2 linked regions of the Maricaulis maris MCS10 genome follow. The protein of the gene in region 1 interacts with the protein of each later gene in a pairwise test. Links are inferred from orthologs where the notes say so. Each region holds a gene or a part of one and is shown in the gene's direction. Other genes may lie near its edges.

Evidence for each region.
Region 2: the proteins of MMAR10_RS06745 (region 1) and mrdA interact in binary tests that used the Escherichia coli proteins (3 or more experiments, as listed by UniProt). The link is inferred for Maricaulis maris MCS10 from one-to-one orthologs.

The regions. Positions count from the first base shown.
Region 1 is NC_008347.1:1,415,262-1,418,593, forward strand. What follows is about bases 18-3,113. They hold MMAR10_RS06745 (penicillin-binding protein 1A), read left to right. Parts: upstream 18-362; coding sequence 363-2,864; downstream 2,865-3,113. Other genes in these bases: MMAR10_RS06740 (N-acetylmuramoyl-L-alanine amidase), read left to right, coding at 18-266. Outside these bases: more of MMAR10_RS06740, read left to right, coding at 1-17. UniProt on the Escherichia coli protein: Cell wall formation. Synthesis of cross-linked peptidoglycan from the lipid intermediates.
Region 2 is NC_008347.1:2,195,608-2,198,748, reverse strand. Bases 203-3,141 are described here. They hold mrdA (penicillin-binding protein 2), read left to right. Parts: upstream 203-704; coding sequence 705-2,579; downstream 2,580-3,141. Other genes in these bases: rodA (rod shape-determining protein RodA), read left to right, coding at 2,579-3,141; mreD (rod shape-determining protein MreD), read left to right, coding at 203-692. Outside these bases: rod shape-determining protein MreC, read left to right, coding at 1-174; more of mreD, read left to right, coding at 171-202. UniProt on the Escherichia coli protein: Catalyzes cross-linking of the peptidoglycan cell wall. Responsible for the determination of the rod shape of the cell. Is probably required for lateral peptidoglycan synthesis and maintenance of the correct diameter during lateral and centripetal growth.

The DNA.
Region 1 (3,332 bases):
TGGAGCATCTCGATGATGCCGGCCCGCTTCTGGCCAACCCGCACCGTCAGGCCAATCTGTTTGTCCTTCTGGACCCGCGCGTGCCGGCTGTCCTGCTGGAAATGGGTTTCGTGACCAACCGGACCGATGAGAGCAATCTCAACTCCGCCTCGGCCCGTCGCCGCCAGATGGAAGCTGTGACAAGGGGCATCGACAGCTATTTTGCCCGGCGCGGGGATGATGGCGAGCTGCTGGAGCAGACAGCGATTGCACTTCCGGCTCGCTGACTCCCTTTCAACTCCTGTCAAGCGCGGCCATAATGCCGACGTGTAGTCATGCTCGAATGACACCCTGACCAGCGGGTAGAGCGGCCAGAGGGCAAAATGAAACTCTTCACCTTGCGTAATGTGTTGCGGGCGGCCCTTTGGGGCGGTGTCGCGGCGGCTGTTCTGGCCGTCATCGGCTTCATCACCGTTGCGGTTTACGTCGTGCGTGTGACCGACGATCTGCCCGACTATCAGCAACTGGCCGAGTATGAACCGCCGATCATGAGCCGGGTCCATGCCGGCGACGGGTTGCTGATCGCTGAATATGCCCGCGAGCATCGCGTCTTCGTGCCGATTGCCAATATCCCGCAAAATGTCGTCCATGCCTTCATTTCGGCCGAGGACAAGAATTTCTACGAGCATGGTGGCCTGGACTTCCGCGGCATTATCCGCGCCGGCCTGTCAAATATCTCCAATATTCTGCAGGGCCGGCGCCTCGAAGGCGCCTCCACGATCACCCAGCAGGTCGCAAAGAATTTCCTGCTGTCGAGCGAGCAACGCCTCGAGCGCAAGGTTCGCGAGATGGTGTTGTCGCGCCGGATCGAGCGTGCCTTCACCAAGGACCAGATCCTCGAGCTCTATCTGAACGAGATCTATCTCGGCAATCGCGCCTATGGCGTGGCAGCGGCGGCACTGAATTATTTCGGTCGCTCGCTGGATGAGCTGGAACTGCACGAGATCGCTTACCTGGCGGCCCTCCCGAAGGGCCCGGCCAATTATCATCCCGACCGCCACCACCAGGCCGCGCTGGAACGCCGAAACTGGGTGCTCTCGCGCATGGCCGAGAATGGCTATGTCACCGAAGAGGCCGCTCGCGAGGCGATGGCGCGTCCGCTTGAGACCGTCGACCGCCTGTCCGGTGCGACCTATACGGCCGCAGAATATTTCGTCGAAAATGTCCGCCGCGAAGTCTTTTCTCTCTATGGCGAAGACGAACTCTATGATGGCGGACTGTCGATCCGGACCACACTCGATACCCGCATGCAGCTGGCGGCCCGCAGCGCCCTGCGCAACGGTCTCGAAACTTATGATCGCCGCCACGGATATCGCGGTGCGCTGGAAACCATCGAGCTGGGTGAGGGGTGGATGGAACGCCTCGCTGCCGCCGAGATCCCCCGTGATCTCGACGAAGGGTGGTTGCAAGCCGTCGTGCTGGAGACGACTTCTGACGCGGCCCGGATCGGCCTGCTCAATGGCGAGGAAGCCTCGATCCCGATGGCGGCGCTTGAATGGGCCCGCGAAACCCTGCCGGATGGCGAGATCGGTGAGCCGGTCTCCCGGCCGTCCGAGGTTTTGACCGCAGGCGACGTCGTCCTGGTGGAAAGCATTGCGGATCAAGAAGGCTATTCAGACGGGCAGTACGGCCTGCGTCAGGTGCCCGCGATCAATGGCGGCATCATGGCGATGGACCCGCACACCGGTCGTGTGCTGGCGATGATGGGGGGCTATTCCTTCCAGCACAGCCAGTTCAACCGCGCGACCCAGGCCCGCCGCCAACCCGGTTCCGCGTTCAAACCCTTCGTCTATGCCTCCGCGCTGGACAATGGCTATACGCCAGCCAGCCTGATCCTTGATGCGCCCTTTATCGCCTCCGGTGGCGGCGATGAGCGCTTCTACATGCCGTCCAATTATTCTGATCGCTATTACGGCATGTCGACCTTGCGGCTGGGCCTTGAGCTGTCGCGCAATGTGATGACGGTCCGCCTGGCCCAGGAAATGGGCATGGCGCCAGTCGTCGATTACGGCACCCGTTTTGGCATTTATGATGAGCTGGAGCCTGTCCTGGCCATGTCGCTGGGCGCAGGCGAGACAACGCTTTACCGACTGGTTTCGGCCTATGCGTCCATGGTCAATGGCGGCCGCCGTGTCGAGCCGACCATCATCGATCGGGTCCAGGACCGGAGCGGTTCGACGATTTTTGCTCATGAAGTCCTGCCTTGTGAAACCTGCGATGTTGACGCTTGGGATCAGCAGGAAGTCCTGGAACCGCTCTTCCCGGAAACCCGCGAGGAAGTGATCGATCCCGTCACCGCTTATCAGGTCGTGCACATGCTGGAAGGCGCCGTGCAGAGCGGTACAGGTACAGCTTTGCGGCCATTGCCATGGACCCTGGCTGGCAAGACAGGCACCACCAATGATTTCCGCGATGCCTGGTTCATGGGTTTTGGTCCGGACCTCGTCGTCGGCGTCTATGTCGGCTTCGACACACCCTTCCAGCTTGGCTCCGGCGAGGCCGGCGGCCGGGTCGCGGCGCCGATCGCCCGTGACTTCCTGGAAGTCGCTCTTGAAGGCTATCCGGTTGCGCCATTCCGCGTGCCGCCGGGCGTGCGCCTTGTGCCGATTAACCGGGTCACCGGCGAACCGGGTGTGCTGGGGCAATCCGGCGTCATCCTGGAAGCTTTCCGCCCCGGTACCGAGCCGTCGCGTCAGACCGATGAAGAAGAAAGCGGCCTGAGCTTTGCCCGATCCTCCGTCAGCGATGATCCGCTGGCTTTCCTGCTCAATGAGCAGGAAGAAGAAGAGGAAGAAGAAGACGATGAACTGGGCGGGCTCTACTGAGCGGCCCGGCTCTCGGCCTGTATCGAGCGGCTTGTCTAGGCAGGTCGCTCTGATTATCTCCTTGTGACTGATCTCTTTGCCGAATCGCAGGATTGATTGCCCATGCGCGCAGACATCCAGACCCTGTCCGACGAAATCCAGCAGGCAGTTGGCCTGCTGAGGAGGCGTCTTTGACTGGGATACCGCACAAAAACGTCTCGACGAGCTGAACGCCAAGTCGGAAGCGCCGGATTTCTGGAACCAGCCCCAGCAGGCCCAGGCGCTGATGCGCGAGCGCAACCGCCTCGAGGCAGCAATCACGACCGTGGTCGAGGCCGAGCAGGAATATTCCGACAGTCTCGAGATCATCGAACTGGCCGAGATGGAAGATGATGCCGAGATGGTCGAGGAGGCTGTCGCCGGTCTCAACGCCCTGGCAGAACGCATGCGCCGCGCCCAGCTGGAAACCCTGTTGTCCGGTGAGGCCGA
Region 2 (3,141 bases), 780 kb from region 1 along the record:
ACACCGCCCGATCAGGAGGCTGCCGAAGACCCTGTCGGGCCGGATCCTGCTATTGTCGATAATGCTGTCGCGCCTGTCCCTGCCGTCGACACGCCTGTCGAAGGGGCCGAAGTCGATGATGTCGCAACCGATGATGTCGCTACCGAAGACGATGAGCCGGAGGCAGGGCAATGAGAAAACCGACCGACCGAAGCTCGCCCTGGCTTGCGGCGTCCGGCTGTATTGCCTCTGTCTTGGTGGCGTTGATCGTCCAGGCCTCGCCGACGCGTCTGGTTGACGGGCTGACCATCATGCCGACCTGGACGCTGATGGCGATTTTCCTGTGGTCCGGTGTCCGGCCGCAATTCATGCCGCCGATTGCCGTCTTCGCGATCGGCCTGACCCAGGACTTGCTGACCGGCGCGCCCATGGGTGTGTGGGCCCTGTCCTATCTGGTCGCGATCTCGGTCTTCCGGTTCCGCGGTGAAGACGGCATGCCGCGCGATCTGCCGCCGGTTCTGCTCCGCTTCGGTGCGACCTTGCTGCTGGCCCACGCGATCGCCTTTGCGGCTGGCAGTTTTGCGCTCGAACAACTGGCAGACTTCCAGCCCTTGGCGATCGAGGTTGTGGCCTCCATCCTGATGTTCCCCCTTCCGGCCTATCTGGTCTTGCGGCGCCGCCGCTCCCGAAGTTCCGGCTTTATCGGGGGGTGATGACAGGTTTCCATGCGTGCTGACCGACAGGAACAGGATCTGAAATTCACCCGGCGCGCCCTGCTGATGGCAGGGGCGGGCGGGCTTGCATTCCTGTGTCTGGGCGCGCGCCTTTACTCCCTGCAGGTGCTGGAGACCGAGCGCTACCGGCTGATGTCCGAGGACAATCAGTTCAATTTCAATCTCCTGCCGCCGTCCCGTGGTCGGATCCTCGATCGGTTCGGGGTCGCCGTTGCCGACAACCGCGACAGCTATCGCGTCCTGTTGGTGCCCGAGCAGGCGGGCGATGTCGCCTCGGCGCTCGACCGGCTCCAGCCCTTCCTGCCGCTGGGCGATTATGAGCGCGAACGAATCCTGCGCACGGCCCGCAGCCAGCGCAGTTTCCACGCCATCACCGTGGCGGATGACCTCGACTGGCACACCTTCGCCTCGATCAATCTCAATGCGCCCGATCTGGCCGGGGTGACACCGGATGTGGGCGAAGTGCGGTCCTATGCCTATGGGCCATCTTTCGCCCATGTGATCGGCTATGTGCAGCCGCCCAATGACGAAGACATCGCCAATAATCCGCGCGATGCAGAACGCCTGTTGCGCCATCCCGGTTTCCGGGTCGGCAAGACCGGGGTCGAAGTGGCGCGCGAGATGGACTTGCGTGGACAGGCTGGGGCCCTGAAAACAGAGGTCAATGCCCGCGGCCGGGTCATCCGCGAACTGCCGGAACAATCCACCGAACCTGTCTCGGGTCGTGATGTCGTGCTGACCCTTGATGCGGATATCCAGCGCTACGCGCATGAGCGTCTCGGACAGGAAAGCGGGTCGGCAGTCGTGATGGACGTCAATACCGGTGAACTGATCGCCATGGTGTCGACGCCCAGTTTCGATCCGAATCTGTTTGTCGGCGGCATCTCCACGGCCGACTACGCCGCCTTGCGCGAGAATGACCGCAATCCGCTGTTCCAGAAATCGATCCAGGGGACCTATCCGCCCGGCTCGACCTTCAAGGCGGTCGTCGCGGCAGCGGCGCTGGAACATGAGGTCATTCCTCCGACCGAGCGTATCAACTGCACGGGCTCGGTGCGCCTGGGCAATCGCGAATTCCATTGCTGGCGCCGCCGTGGGCATGGCCCCGTCAATCTGCGCGATGCAGTGAAGACCTCCTGTGACATCTATTTCTACGAGATCGCCGAACGCCTCGGCATTGACCGCCTGCACGCGATGGCGACGCGGTTTGGCATCGGCGAGCAATTCGATATCGGAATTTCCGGTGTTCGCCGCGGCACGATGCCCGACGCGGCCTGGAAGCGCGCACGCTATAACGAAGGCTGGTCGACCGGTGACACTTACAATACCGGGATCGGCCAGGGTTATGTGACGGCGTCGCCCTTGCAGCTGGCCGTGATGACGGCCCGTGTGGCGTCCGGTCGTGCGGTATCTCCGACGCTCTACCGCAATGCCATGATGCCACCGGCATCGCATATCGGCGTCAGCGATGCGGCTCTGGCCAGCGTTCGCGACGGTTTGCGGGCGGTGGTCGAGGAACCCGGTGGCACGTCCTATTCGCTGGGCGGATTGGGGCTGGGCGATATCGAGATGGCGGGCAAGACCGGTACGGCCCAGGTCTATTCGATCACGGCGGCGGAACGCGAAAGCGGCGTGCGTGATCAGGCGGACCTGCCCTGGCGGCTGCGCGATCATGGTCTTTTCATGTGCTACGCTCCGGCCGACCAGCCCAAATATGCCTGTGTGGTTGTCATTGAACACGGGGGTGGCTCGTCCGCCGCGACCCGTCCGGCGCGGGACATTCTCCAGCGCGTCGTTGCCCGGGATCCGTCCAGCCGTGCCGGTGTATTCGCCGATGTCGGCCGCGCCCGTTCCGGAGGCGCCTGATGGCTGTCTTCCGTGAAAGCGTCCCGCGCGGTTTGCCGGACAAGATGATGGAGCTCAACTGGACGCTGGTCCTGTTGCTGGTCCTGCTCGGCGCCGCCGGTGTCGGCATGCTGTATTCGGTGGGTGGTGGCAGTTGGGAGCCGTGGGCGATCAATCACGCCATCCGCTTTGCGCTCGGCTTTGTCGGCATGATCGTCATCGCGATGTTCCCGCCACGCTTCTGGATGGGACTGGCCTATCCGGTCTATGTCGGGGCGCTGGTCCTGCTGGTACTGGTGGAGATCGGCGGCGTCACCATCAATGGCGCCCAGCGCTGGATCGATCTGGGGCCGATCCGCCTGCAGCCGGCAGAGATCATGAAATTGGCCCTGGTACTGGCACTGGCTCGCTTCTACCACGACCTGCCCGACGAGAAGGTCACCACGATTTCGGGCCTGTTGCCGCCGCTGATGATCATCGGTCTGCCGGCGATCCTGATTGTCAGCCAGCCTGACCTCGGCACAACCTTGCTGCTGGCGGCGACCGGCGTCATGGTCATCTTCATGGCTGGCTTGAGCTGGTG